2 regions of the Pseudoalteromonas sp. DL2-H2.2 genome follow, and region 2 is predicted to be linked to the other one. Evidence: predicted binding sites of a transcription regulator. Region 2 holds the regulator's gene; the other holds the start of a gene.
What was found. Region 2 encodes sigma-54, which starts transcription at its own class of promoters, with help from an activator protein. Its sites were predicted from a motif close to GTTGGCACGNNNNTNGNNT; they were not measured.

Region 1: the regulator sigma-54 is predicted to act here: its motif matches at 2,227-2,245, upstream of L1285_RS10600 (PspA/IM30 family protein).

Annotation. Positions count from the first base shown of each region.
Region 1 covers NZ_JAKGBD010000005.1:155,797-159,520, reverse strand. Annotated here, with positions in the region: gene L1285_RS10620 (DUF2333 family protein) at 1-266, opposite strand, end outside; gene L1285_RS10615 (copper chaperone PCu(A)C) at 275-784, opposite strand; gene L1285_RS10610 (hypothetical protein) at 925-1,248, opposite strand; gene L1285_RS10605 (PspC domain-containing protein) at 1,258-1,464, opposite strand; gene L1285_RS10600 (PspA/IM30 family protein) at 1,524-2,189, opposite strand; gene dusA (tRNA dihydrouridine(20/20a) synthase DusA) at 2,364-3,377, opposite strand.
Region 2 covers NZ_JAKGBD010000002.1:635,368-639,091, reverse strand. Annotated here, with positions in the region: gene rapZ (RNase adapter RapZ) at 1-422, opposite strand, end outside; gene L1285_RS05540 (PTS sugar transporter subunit IIA) at 435-890, opposite strand; gene hpf (ribosome hibernation promoting factor) at 893-1,180, opposite strand; gene L1285_RS05530 (RNA polymerase factor sigma-54) at 1,206-2,714, opposite strand; gene lptB (LPS export ABC transporter ATP-binding protein) at 2,759-3,484, opposite strand; gene lptA (lipopolysaccharide transport periplasmic protein LptA) at 3,481-3,724, opposite strand, start outside.

The sequences.
Region 1 (3,724 bases), on a different contig from region 2:
ATCACACTAGGTGGTAGCACATCATTAGATAAATAGCCGCCCGGTTTATCAAGCAAGGTTTGCGATACGGTAATAAGCGTGTGGGTAGTGACGTAACCGGTCACCAGCTGAGTGTTAGTCTGCTCGGCGTGGCGCTGCGCACTGCCCACCACATCAAACTGCTCAGGCTCCGCACTCCAGTAAATTGCCAGGCCATAACCGAGCAACAGGATTGCTGCCAGTGCAGCCCAGACTTTCCCCACATGACTGTGTGTTTTGTGATCCATCAAGACTCCTAGTGATGCTGATGTCCATTTTTCGCGTTATGCATCTGCGCCTTTAGTGACACCACTTCAATCAACCCATAGACGCGATTGCCATCAGCAAAATATAGTGTAAGTTTACGATTTTCGCCCACTTTTAATGGTTTTGTCGGCTCAAAGGCCATCAGGTGGTAGCCGCCGGGCTTAAATTCAACCTGGCTAGCTGGCGCTATCTCAAGTTTGTCTATCTTTTGCATGCGCATCATGCCATTGACGTGGGTGTGTTCGTGGATCTCAACTCGCCCCAGCCCTTCTATTTCGGCCTTAACTAAGGTCATAGCCTGCTGGCTGGTATTGGTCAGGGTAAAATAGCCGGCGGTCGAGCTGGCTGTAGGCAGAAAGTCTCGCAGCCTGGCGTGCATCAACTGCATCGAGCCCGGTTCAGCATGGGCATGGTGTGCCGCCTCGTGGGTATGGTCCGGATGTGCCTGTGACACCCAGGGCAAAGTACACAGTAAAAAGAAGGCTAAATTTTTGATCATAAGCGCTTTCCTTGTTGAGTATAGTCCATTGACTATACCACATTAGCCTTAGTTTAACGCGCTTTCATCACCATTTCTTTACAGCCTGCTGCTGCGTTCAATTTAGCGCATAATGCCAAAAAGAGCGCAAAACAGGCGCCTTAGCACAGCGCCTGTTTATCACTCACCAACCAGCCGATTGCAACCAAAAATAACAACGGAATGGCAATCAGTACCGAGTTAAATAGCAGTGCCAATACTAGCCCAATGAGCACAACTAACATAACGCCAAGCAACCCTATGCTCAGCAAAGCCAATAAAGCAAAAACGGCGATCATAGCCACAAACAGGCTCAGCATTTCGATCCCAACCCAGCTAATATCCAGGACAATCTCAGGGACACTGAACCAGGCCAGTGGCGATGACACCCAGGACAAAGCGGATAGCATCACTAAACCAATCAGTAAGATAAATGCCGCTTTCATAGTGCCTCCTCAGGTGCGCTCCGAGAGCACAATCCAGGCGATAAAGTACGCCATCACGACCAATACCGGTGCTTTTAGTGCCAGTAAGACGGTGATCACACGGACCAGCCAGGTTGGCATATCCAGCCTGTTTGCGACATTGACACATACCCCGGCCACTTTTTTGCGCGGTTGCTGCGCTCGTGTTGTACTGTAATAAGTATCATGTTCTGTCATCAGATCTCTCCTCACTATAACTACCTTGCGGGGCCTGCGGGCACCGATATTGTTTTCACCTAAGCGGGTTGCGTTTTTTGTTTCAACTCGGCCAGGGCTTTATCTACTTGCTCTTCACGTGCCAGTGTCTCCAGCGCCTGCCATTGCGCTTGCTCTTTGCTGACCAGCTCATAACTGTCAACTTCGGCTTCGACCCGCTCAACCTTACGTTCAAGGTGTTCAAATCGACTTAAAGCGTCTGCTATCGACTGCTGACTTGCTACACTGCGTGCTTTCAGCTGGGTGGTGGCTGTGTCTTCACGGCGTGCCAGCTGCGCTTCTTTGTGGCGTAGCTGATTAAGCTTTTCAGTCAGGGTTTGCGCGTCCTGCTCCAGCTTGTCATAAGCCTGCTGTAACTGCGCCGCCTCATCTTCAATATGCTGCTGGGCTTGCTGACATTTTTGCTTTTCCAGCAACGCAGCGCGGGCCAGATCTTCGCGGTCTTTTTGCAGCGCATACTCAGCCTGCTGTTGCCACTGCTCGGCTTTTTTAGCCAGCGTCTGATTGCGGCGCGCCAGCGCTTTTTGCTCACAGATCACCTGTACCACAGTGCTGCGACATTCACTGAGCGCCTCCTCAAGCTGAGTCAGAATCTGACGCTGGTTTTTTTTCGGGTCATCTGCTTTGTCGAGCAACGCATTAAACTCGGCTTTGATTAAATCTTCGATTCGGTCGATTAAGGCCATGACAGGCTCCTTGAGTAAGCTAATGTTGATTAACTTATTCCAAGGTTTATGCCAAAAAACATTTATGAATAAAAATCAGATGGTTAAATAAAAGTATTGATTGTAGAGACAAGAGATAAAGAAAGGGGTGTGGTCAAAAAAGCACATTGTTAGCTTTTTTGACCAAAATTAGAACTACAGTTCCGGTACAAAGCTCAGCGCTTTTTCCATCACGCTGATATCGGCGCTTTTACCATGGCCATTTTCCGACAAATGACGACGGAAACCACGGGCACCCGGCTGGTTTTGGAAAATCCCCAGCATATGGCGAGCGATATGCCAAAAGTTCGCACCCTTAGACATTTCAGCCTCAATGTAGTCGTACATGCTACGGACAACCTGATGACGGGTCTGGGTAAAGGCCGGCGCACCATACAGGGCACTGTCAACCTCAGAGAGCATAAACGGATTACTGTAAGCTTCTCGGCCTATCATCACGCCATCCAGGTGTGCCAGGTGATGCTGACATTCCTCAATGGTTTTAACGCCACCATTAATACTGATATGAAGATCCGAATAATCCTGCTTGAGCTTATAGACACGAGGGTAATCCAGCGGAGGAATTTCGCGGTTTTCCTTAGGACTCAGGCCCTGCAACCAGGCCTTGCGGGCATGAATGATAAAGTCATCACAGCCGACGGCTTTTGAGGCTTCAATCAGTCGGGTCAGGAATTCATAGGAGTCCTGCTCATCAATCCCGATCCGGGTTTTCACCGTCACCGGGATAGAGACTTCGCTTTTCATCGCTGCGACACACTCAGCCACCAGCTCAGGTTCTGCCATCAGACATGCACCAAAACGACCATTTTGCACCCGATCCGACGGACAACCTACGTTGAGGTTCACTTCGTTATAGCCGTATTGCTCAGCGCGCTTTGCACATTCAGCCAGGGCTTTGGGGTCTGAGCCGCCAAGCTGCAATGCCACCGGCATTTCGTGCTCACCAAAATGCAGATAATCACCCTTACCAAAGATAATCGCGCCTGTGGTGATCATCTCAGTGTAAAGCACCGCGTGCTGAGTCAACTTACGGTGAAAAGTCCGGCAATGGCGATCAGTCCAATCCAGCATGGGCGCAACGGAAAAGCGGCGAAACGCCGGATTGCTTGTGTCTAGAGGGCTTGCGCCTGAATTATCTGTGTTTGTCATACTACCTCTGAACGCTCAAATTAACAGCTCGAAACTGCCAACAAGACTAATACCAAACTACATGCGGGCCCGTCTGTCGCAAATAGTGGGTCGCGAGTGGCCATCAATATAATACCAATTTGCTTAATTAAGTGTTCTATTTTGAGGCGAGAAAATAGGGTCGATAACAAGACAAAAATTTTGCTATTTAGTTGTTCTAAATGAGAAATTTTTAACATAGTTAGCGTCATATTTGCTCAGTCAAATTGAACAGGTATTAAGTGAAATTGGTATAGCTAAGGGGGGAATTATACACGCTGTTGTGATGAGTTTCATCCAGCGTTGACAGGGGGTGGGGTAAGCGGCCA
Region 2 (3,724 bases):
ATGCTCATATCTGTGGTATCTATGGTGATATTGGCACGGCGGATAAGCGGATCAAGCAGCTCTTTTTCTTTCTTGATCGCTTTGTCCAGCGACAAATCGGCCAGCGACAGTGGATGCAGACGACGCGTTTCGGAAAAACGACGGATCAGAATTTGGTCTTCACTATCTAGGTAGAAAATATTGGGCTCGGCAAATCCAGGCAGGTATTCTAGAATATCGTCAAGCTCTTGCTGATCTTTTGGCAGGTTACGTACGTCAACGCTCACAGCAATTTTATCATAACTGTCTGATACGCTGCGTACTAATGCTGGTAGCAGGTTAACTGGGATATTATCTGCGCAGTAATAGCCCAGGTCTTCCAGTACGCGAAGGGCGACTGATTTACCCGAGCCGGAACGACCACTGACAATAATTAGCTGCACTGAAACTCTCCGTTAGTTGTCAAACTCTTCAATTATCGCAAATAACTCCTGATCATTGTGAGCTTGTCTGATTCGTTTACAAAACACCTTGTTTTTAAGTTTATCAGCGATTGTTGCCAAGGTCTGCAAATGTTGTTGATTTTCTCCCTCGGGTACGATGAGTGCCACAAAAATGTCGACGGGTTGATTGTCGATGGCGTCAAAGGCAATGCCTTGTTGGTTAACCAGCAGCATGGCGACCACTTTATCTATGCCAGGCAGGCGGCCATGTGGCAGCGCGATCCCTTTACCTATGCCGGTACTACCGAGTTTTTCACGGCTCAGTAAAGCGTCCAGGATATCATGGGCATTACTGTCAGGAAGCTGGCTGTGAGCCAGTTCACTGATGTACTCTAGAATGCGTTTTTTGCTATTAAAAAGGACCGCAGCTTTGCTGCAGTCCTGTGAAATCAATGAGCTTAGTTTCATGATTAGTGTCGAGTTAGCTTCTCTTTATGCTTGATCACCTGGCGATCAAGCTTGTCGATAAGTCCGTCTATTGCGGCATACATATCCCGGTGTTCGGTTGAGGCAAAGATTTCTCCCCCGTTCACATGTAGTGTGGCTTCTGCTTTTTGGATCAGCTTTTCGACATCTAGGATAACATGCACATTATTGATGTGATCAAAGTGCCTTTCTAGCTTCGCAAACTTGTTTGTTACATAGTCTCTTAACGAATCGGTGATTTCTACATGTCGACCAGTTAAATTTAGTTGCATAAGCATTTTCCTTCTGTAGTTACGTCTAAATCAGGCTTTTACGCTGATTCGACGGTGGGATAGCCAAAGACTCTCGGTATTTGGCAATTGTACGTCTAGCCACTTTGATCCCTTGATCTGCCAATACATCCGCTATTTTGCTGTCACTTAATGGCTTAGCTGTGTTTTCAGCGGCAATTAGCTTTTTGATCAATGCTCTGATTGCAGTCGAAGAGCATTCTCCTCCGTTTTCAGTGCTGACATGGCTTGAGAAGAAATACTTCAACTCATAGATACCGCGTGGCGTGTGCATATACTTTTGCGTAGTGACACGTGAAATCGTGGACTCATGCATGTCGACCATTTCGGCCACATCATTGAGTACCATCGGCTTCATTGCCTCGGGGCCATGTTCAAAGAATGCCTGTTGTTGCTGCACAATGCAATTAGTAACTTTTAATAAAGTTTCGTTACGACTTTCCAGGCTCTTGATGAACCATTTTGCCTCTTGCAGGTGCGAGCGAATAAACTGGCTATCGGTGCTCGACTTGACGGAGCGAGACATAGCGGCGTAGTGATCGTTCACTCTGATTTTTGGCATTGAGTCCGGGTTGAGCTCAACAACCCAGCGTCCTTTCACCTTTTTCACCGACACATCCGGGATCACATAGTCCGCTTCTTCTTGCACTATGCTGGCAGCAGGTTTCGGATTCAGGCTGTGGATCAGGGTCATTACTTCTTTCAGATCCGCTTCTTTGAGCTTGGTCTTTTTCATCAAAGTGCGATAATCGCGGCTAGCCAGCAAATCAATGTGTTCAGTCAGGATTTCTTTGGTTTGAGTGAGCCAGGGGGTGTTGCGATCAAACTGGTTGAGCTGGATACACAAGCATTCCTGCAAGCTGCGCGCAGCAATACCAACGGGATCGAATAATTGCACCCGTTTCAGTACGGCTTCAACTTCGTCCAGTTCTATGTGTTCGTCGTCATTGTCTTGATTCATGCTCTCGACAATGTCTTCACAGCTGATTGTCAGCAGGCCAGCATCATCAACGGCTTCCACTATCGCCAAAGCGATGGCTCTGTCAGTTGGGCTGAAAGGCGTGAGCTCTAGTTGCCACATCATATATTCTTGCAGCGTCTCAGTGGTTTTGCCCTGATAGATGGTTTCATCTTCTGGCATCGGGCCAGAGCTGCTTGCCGGGGCGGCACTGATGTACTCGTCCCAGGTGACGTCCATTGCCAGATCGTCACTGACTGTGTCTTTGTTTAATGCAGCATCGCTGTCTTGTTCGTAGTCACTGACAGCCGAGTCCTCAAAGCTGTCATTATCATTGGTTGTGTGTTGTTCTAACTCAGTATCCGATTTGGACTGAGTTTCATTGTCATGTGATTCAGACTCACCTTCTTCCACTTCCAACAAAGGGTTGCTATCAAGCGCTTCTTGGATTTCTTGTTGGAGATCTAGCGTACTCAACTGTAACAGGCGAATGGCCTGTTGCAGCTGTGGTGTCATTGTCAGTTGCTGCCCCATGCGCAGCTGTAGCGATTGCCTCATGTATCTCTAACAATCCTTTTTGTTATTTACTTCTAATCTTATAACTATAGCCTGAATTGCTCACCTAGGTAGACATCCCGCACGGTTTGATCGGCAAGAACATGCTCCGGGGTGCCTGCTGCTATGAGTTCACCATGTGACACTATATAAGCTTTCTCACAGACGTCCAGCGTTTCACGTACATTGTGGTCGGTGATCAGCACGCCTATGCCGCGGTTTTTTAAGTGTTCGATAATTTTCTTTATATCTAACACCGAAATGGGATCAACGCCAGCGAAAGGCTCATCCAATAAGATAAATTTTGGATCTGCCGCAAGGGCGCGTGCAATTTCTACCCGGCGACGTTCACCACCCGACAAAGCCATACCCTGGCTATCCCGAATATGTTGGATATTAAATTCATCTAACAACTCGTTGAGGATGACTTCTCGCTGCTCTTTATTGAGCTCCTTACGGGTTTCCAAGATGGCCATCAGGTTCTGATAGACGGTCAGTTTACGAAAAATAGAGGATTCTTGAGGCAGGTAACCAATGCCTAACCTTGCCCGACTGTGCATAGGCAGCAAGGTAATGTCTTGATCATCAATGTGAATGCTACCCTTATCACTGGGCACCAAGCCGACAATCATGTAAAAGGTGGTGGTTTTACCCGCGCCATTAGGGCCGAGCAGACCAACAATACTGCCTGCCTCAACGCTCAATTCAACGTTCTTAACGACTTGCCTGCCCTTGTAGCTTTTGGCCAGTGCCGTGGCGGTTAACTTACTCACGGATTACCCTTCTCTTGTGGTTGCTTGGTATTGTCTTTTTCGGGTAAAAGAATGGTTCTAACACGGTTTTGTTCCTGCTCACCACGTTGTGCGCTGATCAGCTTCTTTTCCATGTCGTACACAATGGTTTGGGCGCTGATCTTTTGTCCCGCCTGGCTGATTTCGGCACCGCCTTTAATCGTCAACATGCGGTTTGCAACGTCATAACGCACTTCTTTAGCAGTGGCTTTCAGTAGTGTG